DNA from 3 places in the Streptomyces sp. NPDC001544 genome. Region 2 is predicted to be linked to each of the others. Evidence: riboswitches for the same ligand, from Rfam matches in the RefSeq annotation. Region 2 holds a riboswitch; each other region holds the start of a gene.
The links. Region 2 has a riboswitch for S-adenosylmethionine ahead of ACFY0F_RS06520 (amino acid ABC transporter permease). Riboswitches for the same ligand answer to the same signal wherever they lie in the genome.
Positions count from the first base shown of each region.

Region 1: it holds a riboswitch for S-adenosylmethionine, as region 2 does, so the genes downstream of both, thrC (threonine synthase) here and ACFY0F_RS06520 (amino acid ABC transporter permease) in region 2, are expected to answer to the same signal.
Region 3: it holds a riboswitch for S-adenosylmethionine, as region 2 does, so the genes downstream of both, ACFY0F_RS03970 (aminotransferase class V-fold PLP-dependent enzyme) here and ACFY0F_RS06520 (amino acid ABC transporter permease) in region 2, are expected to answer to the same signal.

Region 1 covers NZ_JBIAVN010000023.1:94,915-97,172, forward strand. Annotated here, with positions in the region: gene thrC (threonine synthase) at 1-900, opposite strand, end outside; SAM riboswitch class I at 918-1,091, opposite strand; gene ACFY0F_RS36035 (glucosyl-3-phosphoglycerate synthase) at 1,235-2,179, shown strand; gene ACFY0F_RS36040 (trehalose-6-phosphate synthase) at 2,252-2,258, shown strand, end outside.
Region 2 covers NZ_JBIAVN010000002.1:268,553-270,810, reverse strand. Annotated here, with positions in the region: gene ACFY0F_RS06525 (glutathione S-transferase C-terminal domain-containing protein) at 1-787, shown strand, start outside; SAM riboswitch class IV at 865-975, shown strand; gene ACFY0F_RS06520 (amino acid ABC transporter permease) at 1,337-2,258, shown strand, end outside.
Region 3 covers NZ_JBIAVN010000001.1:869,637-871,894, reverse strand. Annotated here, with positions in the region: gene ACFY0F_RS03975 (Lrp/AsnC family transcriptional regulator) at 1-179, shown strand, start outside; gene ACFY0F_RS03970 (aminotransferase class V-fold PLP-dependent enzyme) at 187-1,548, opposite strand; SAM riboswitch class IV at 1,711-1,827, opposite strand; gene ACFY0F_RS03965 (hypothetical protein) at 1,904-2,074, opposite strand; gene ACFY0F_RS03960 (PRC-barrel domain-containing protein) at 2,102-2,258, opposite strand, start outside.

The DNA.
Region 1 (2,258 bases), on a different contig from region 2:
GGCGGTCGACACCGGCGAGCAGCCCTTGGCCTGGGCGCCGAAGATCTTGTACGGCCGGTCCTCGACGAGACCGAGCTTGATCAGCTCCTGCAGCCCCTTGTCGATCTTGGTGAGCTGGGAGCCGGAGGCGATCGGGACGACGATCTGGTCCGGGAGCCGCCAGCCGAGCTGCTCGCAGATCTCGTACGCCAGCGTCTTGGACCCCTCCGCGTAGTACGGCCGCAGGTTGACGTTGACGAAGCCCCAGCCCTCGCCGGCCGGGTCGCCGATCAGCTCGGAGCAGAAGCGGTTCACGTCGTCGTAGTTGCCCTCGATGCCGACGAGCTCGCCGCCGTAGACCGCGGCCATGACGACCTTGCCCTGCTCCAGGTCGTGCGGGATGAACACGCAGGAACGGAAGCCGGCCCGGGCCGCCGCGGCGCCCACCGCGCCGGCCAGGTTGCCGGTGGAGGAGCAGGAGAGGGTGGTGAACCCGAAGGCGCGCGCCGCCTCCAGTGCCTGCGCGACCACACGGTCCTTGAAGGAGTGCGTCGGGTTGCCGGAGTCGTCCTTCACATACAGGCGCGACGCCTCGATGCCGAGCTCACGGGCGAGGTTGTCGGCCTGGACGAGCTGGGTCCAGCCGGGGTTGATGTTGGGCTTCGTCGCCACGTCCGCCGGGACGGGCAGCAGGGGTGCGTAGCGCCAGATGTTCGCGGGTCCCGCCTCGATCCGCTTCCTGAGCTCCTCGGTTTCGTAGGCCGAGAAGTCGTAGGCGATCTCCAGCGGGCCGAAACACTCCTCACAGGCGAAGACCGGTCCGAGCGGCACCCGGTGGCCGCACTCGCGGCAGCTCAGAGCGGCGGCGGGCCCGAGGTCTACGGTGGAGTCGGTGGTGCTTGCAGCAGTCTGCACAGCCATGGAGGCGAGGCCCTTTCTCCTCATCTTCCTCACGACGCATCTCGCCGTGAGACGGATTTGGCACCTTCCCTAGCCGGGAGCCTCGCGGAGCGATCAGGACTGATCCAACTGATCCGACTGATCTACGAGAACCGACTGGAGGGTTGCCGGGGCTTCATCGGGCCGTGTCCCTCTGCCCCTCTGGATGAGCGGTATGCGGTTGTGTGTGCGGTTGTGAACAGCGGTGGCCTCGGACATGCGATGGTCATCCGCGTTGTTCAAGACTGTAACCGAAGGCCGGGACAGTTGAGATAGTCGTCCGAACCGCGAGACAAACAGTGAGGAGCCGCCCACCGTGCTGGAAGAAGTCGAGCGCTGGCTGAGCACCCGCTCCTGGTCCGTGACCGATCGCCCGCTCCACCAGATCCTGGCCGCGAAGCAGCGCACGGGCCAGTCGGTCAGTGTCGTGCTGCCCGCGCTGAACGAGGAGGAGACGGTCGGCGACATCGTCGCGATCATCCGCCACGACCTGATGCAGCAGGTCCCGCTCGTCGACGAGATCGTGGTCGTCGACTCGGGGTCCACCGACCGCACCTCCGAGGTGGCCGCCGCGGCGGGGGCCCGGGTCGTCCACCGCGACGACGTCCTGCCCCGGATACCGGCCGTGCCCGGCAAGGGCGAGGTGCTGTGGCGCTCCCTCCTCGTCACCGAGGGGGACATCGTCTGCTTCATCGACGCCGACCTGAAGGAATTCTCCTCCGACTTCGTCTCGGGGATCGTCGGCCCGCTGCTGACCGACCCGGACGTGGACCTGGTCAAGGGCATGTACGACCGTCCGCTCGCCGGGGCCTCCGGCCAGGGCGGCCGGGTCACCGAGCTGATGGCCCGCCCGCTGCTCAACATGCACTGGCCGCAGCTCGCGGGGTTCGTGCAGCCGCTCGGCGGTGAGTACGCGGCCCGCCGCTCGCTCCTGGAGCAGCTGCCCTTCCCCGTCGGGTACGGGGTGGAGCTGGGCATGCTGGTCGACGCCCTGCACCTGGTGGGCCTGGACGCCCTGGCCCAGGTGGACGTCGGGGTGCGCAAGCACCGCCACCAGGACGGGCAGGCGCTCGGCCGGATGGCCGCCGCCATCTACCGCACCGCCCAGCTCCGCCTGGCCCGCGGCCACCTCGTCCGGCCCTCGCTCACCCAGTTCGAGCGGGGCGAGGAGGGCTTCGAGCCGCGCACCTACTCCGTGGACACGGAGGAACGGCCGCCGATGGCGGAGATCGCGGAGTACGCCGCGCGCCGGGTGGCCTGAGCCCGGCCGTGTCACACCACCGGGGAGGGAACGTACGTTTGAGCGTTTCCGGGCCGGGCTAGGTTGAGACTCATGGCTT
Region 2 (2,258 bases):
GCCGCACCGCTACCGGCTCCATCTCTCCACCGCCTGTCCCGACGGGCTGCGCCTGGCCATAGGGCACAGCCTGCTCGGACTCGACCACGAGTGCCCGGTCACGTTCCTGCCGGCCGTACCGGACCGTCCCGGCGGCGGCCACTCGGCCCTGCGTCCGCTGTACGAGGCGAGCGCACACCACTACACCGGGCCGGCCCTCGCCCCGGTGCTCAGCGACGACTGGTCGGGGCGGATCGTCAGCACCCACACCCCGGACATCCTGCGCGACCTCGACCGCTTCTGTCCGGACGGCCCCACCTCGCTGTATCCGTGCGGCACCGAGAGTCAGATCGAAGCCGTCGAACGGCTCTGCGCCGAAGGCATCCAGGAGGCCGCACAGCGCGCCGGACGGGCCGACGCCGATCCCGCGGAGCGTGCCACCGCGCTGGAACTGCTGCTGGACACCCTGGGCAGGCTGGAGCGGTACCTGGACGGCGAGGAGTACCTCGTCGCCGGCCGGCTCACCGCGGCCGACGTCGAACTGTGGGTGGCCCTGGTGCAGTTGGACACCGTGCACCGCTGCCACCTCGACGCCCGTGCCGTGCACCGCATCGCCGGGCACCCGGTGCTGTGGGCCTACGCCCGGCGCCTGGCCGCCCACCGCGCCTTCGGGACCCACCTGGACCTGGACGGCATCGCACGCCGCCACCACGGCCGCTGCCAGGGCCTGGAGGCCGCCGGAGCGGCCGTCCAGATCCTGGACTGGACGGGGCACACGATGGACACCGGCGGCTCTTCCAGCAGGTGAGGTCCGGTCAGGCAGGTCCATTGCATGGACAGCCGTTGACATCCGAACGGTCAACTGCCTTACTTGCTGATCAGAACGGTCATGAGCGTCAGCGACAAGCCCTGGCTCGCTGACCGGCAACCCTCGCATCGCGGTGGGGTGCCCCAGGTGACGACCGGACCGGACGAAGTCTTCGGTAAGCGCGAGAGCCCCGCGGGGCCGGAACAGTGACAGGTGACGCCATGTACGCAGCTCCCAGGACGGCCACGGGCCGTACCCAGAGCTGCGTACCGCCGTACGCCGGACTGCTCGTCGCCGATCGTGCCGTCGACCTGCTCCGGGTCAACAGCGCACTGTGTACCGCACCGGGCCGTGCCCGCTGTCGGGGCTGACCCCACTTCCCAGCCGCCCCCCCCCGCGCCCTGACGCACACCGTCCGTACGGTGTGCCGTTGTCCGACCAGCCCCCGGTTCCCGTGCGATCCCGTGTGCCGCCCCGTGCCGTAGCGCCGTAGCGGCCCGCGTCCGGCCCGCCGCGTTCCCGGGGTGTCCGAATCCGCCGGAGCCCGCCATGAGTGAACCCCCAGGCGCCGCCGTGTCCCTCGCCGAGGCACCACCCGCCGAAACACCGCCACAGACCGTCAGAGCCCAGCGCGTACAGCCGCTGCGGCGGCCCGGACGGTGGATCGTCACCGCCGTCGTCCTCGTGCTCGTCGCACAGATCCTGCACGGACTGGCCACGAACCCCTTCTACCAGTGGGACCGCTTCCGCTACTGGTTCCTGCGCCCCACGATCCTCGACGGGCTCGTCGTCACCCTCGAAGCGGCCGCGCTCAGCGCCGTGCTGGGCCTGCTCGGCGGCATCGTGCTGGCGCTCGGCCGGCTGTCCGGCAGCCCGGTGCTGCGGGCGGTGAGCTGGACCTACACCTGGCTGTTCCGCTCGGTACCGCTGATCGTCGTCCTGATCTTCCTCTACAACTTCTCAGCCCTGTACAAGACGTTGAGCCTCGGGATCCCCTTCGGGCCGGCCTTCGTCACCTTCGACGAGTCGAAGCTCGCCACCGACATGACGGTCGCCGTCATCGGCCTCAGCCTCAACGAGGCGGCGTACGCGGCCGAGGTCGTGCGCGGCGGCATCCTCTCCGTCGACCAGGGCCAGCACGAGGCGGCGGCCGCACTCGGTCTGCCCAAGGGCTACCAGTTCACCCGGATCGTCTTCCCGCAGGCCCTGAGGTCCATCACCCCGAACTACGTCAACCAGCTCATCGGCCTGATCAAGAGCACGTCCCTCGTCTTCTACGTCTCCCTGCTCGACCTGTTCGGCTCGGTGCAGACCATGGGCAGCACCTACCCCGGCGACATCGTGCCGCTGCTGCTCGTCGCCACCGTCTGGTACCTGATCCTGACCAGCGTCGTGTCCGTCGTCCAGTTCTACGTCGAGCGGTACTTCGCCCGCGGTGCCACCCGCAGCCTGCCGCCGACCCCGCTGCAGA
Region 3 (2,258 bases), on a different contig from region 2:
CCGGCACCTACGACCTGATCGCCATGGTCCGAGTGCGGCAGCACGAGGACCTGGCGGACGTCATCCCCGGCCGGATCAGCAAGATCCCCGGCGTGGAGGCCACCGACACGCACGTGGCCTTCCGCACCTACTCCCAGCACGACCTGGAGGCGGCCTTCGCGATCGGGCTGGACAGCTAGACCGGTTTCAGACGGCCGGAACGCAGCGGCCGTCCTCGGTGCGGTAGCGCCACTTGGCGCCGTCCCGGACCAGTTCCCGCACCGCGTTCACGAACCGCTCCACGTGCTCGTCCGGCGTTCCCGCGCCGAAGCTGACCCGGATGGCGTTGAGGGACTTCTCGCCGGGCGCGGCCTCGGGGGCGCCGCACTCGCCCTGTGTCTGCGGGTCGCTGCCCAGCAGGGTGCGGACGAGGGGGTGGGCGCAGAACAGGCCGTCGCGGACGCCGATGCCGTACTCGGCGGAGAGCGCGGCGGCGAAGTGGGAGCTGTTCCAGCCCTCGACGACGAAGGAGATGACGCCGACGCGCGGGGCGTCGTCACCGAAGAGGGACAGGATCCGCACCTCGGGGAGTCCGGCGAGGCCCGCGCGGACCTTCGCGATCAGGTGCTGCTCGCGGGCGACCAGGGTGTCGAAGCCGGCCTCGGTGAGCGCCTTGCAGGCCGAGGCGATGGAGTAGGCGCCGATGACGTTCGGGGAGCCTGCCTCGTGGCGGGCGGCGCTGTCGTGCCACTCCACGTCCACTCCCCCGTCGGCACGCCGGGTGACCTTGCGGCTGGCGCCGCCGCCCGCGAGGTACGGCTCGGCCGCGCGCAGCCAGTCGGCGCGGCCGGCCAGCACACCCGAGCCGAACGGGGCGTACAGCTTGTGCCCGGAGAAGGCGACCCAGTCGACGTCCAGCTCCCTGAGGCTCACCGGGTGGTGGGGGGCGAGCTGGGCGGCGTCCAGGACGATCCGGGCGCCGTGCGCGTGGGCGGCGGCGGCCAGCTCGCGGACCGGCCACAGTTCGCCGGTGACGTTGGAGGCGCCGGTGACGCAGACCAGGGCCGGGCCGTAGGGGTCCCGCTCGGCGAGGGCCCGCTCCAGCGTGTCGACGGCCTGCCGCGGGGTGCGGGGGGCGTCGAGGCAGGTGACCCGTGCGTCCTGCCAGGGCAGCAGGGAGGCGTGGTGCTCGGTCTCGAAGACGAAGACCTGGCAGTCGGCGGGGAGCGCGCGGGCGAGCAGGTTCAGGGAGTCCGTGGTCGACCGGGTGAAGACGACCTGGTCGTCCGCCCGGCAGCCGAGGAAGCCGGCGACGGTCTTCCGGGCGTTCTCGAAGAGGTCGGTGGAGAGCTGCGAGAGGTATCCGGCGCCCCGGTGCACGCTGCCGTAGTACGGGGCGTACGCGGCGACGTCGTCCCAGACCCGCTGGAGCGCGGGGGCGCTGGCCGCGTAGTCGAGCGCGGCGTAGGTGACCTCGCCACCGGTGACGAGCGGAACGGTGACGTCCCGGCCCAGCACGGGCAGCGGGGCACAGACGGACGGAGCGGCGGCAACGGTGGAGACGGACATGGGTGTACTCCCGTGAAGGCAGGCGGAACTCACCGCACGAGCGGACGGCGCTCGAGTACGGATGAGGTGAAAAGGGGGATGCGGAGGCGGGGCTCGACGCCCTAGCGCATTCGCTTGCTCACGGAAGGCTCCCTCGTCGACCAGGACCCCTGGTGTGCGAGGGGTCCGCGCTTGCCGTAGACCTCGCTGCCTACGGCCTGGTCTTCACCCGGGGCACCCCGCCACGGACGGAGGGTTGCCGGACAGTCGGCCGGGGCCGAATGACTGTCACTCATGACCTGGTCGGAAAAGTTACGTGGGCCGATCACCGCCCGCAACTCGTGTCCGGATGGCGGGACGGGCCCTTGGGCCGGGGTCAGCGCACGACGTGGTGTCCGTGGTGCCGGGACCAGCGCACGCCGAACAGCACCAGGTCGGCCACCAGGACCACGGCACCGATGACCAGGAGCCAGAACAGCCCCTTCGCCGCCACGCCGATCAGTCCCAGGATGATCGCCACGAGGATCAGGAACAGGAAGAGCGCCATGGTTGACCACATCCTCCGACGGGCCGGTCAGCCGCGCGCGAGACGGCGCCCGCGTTCGGCGGCGGCCTCGTAGGGCCTGTCGTAGTGTTCGTAGATCTCGTGCTCCCGCTCGACCGGCAGGACGTCGTCCATGCCGATGGACGGTGCCTTCTTCACCTGCCCCCTGGGGTGGGCCACCTTCACG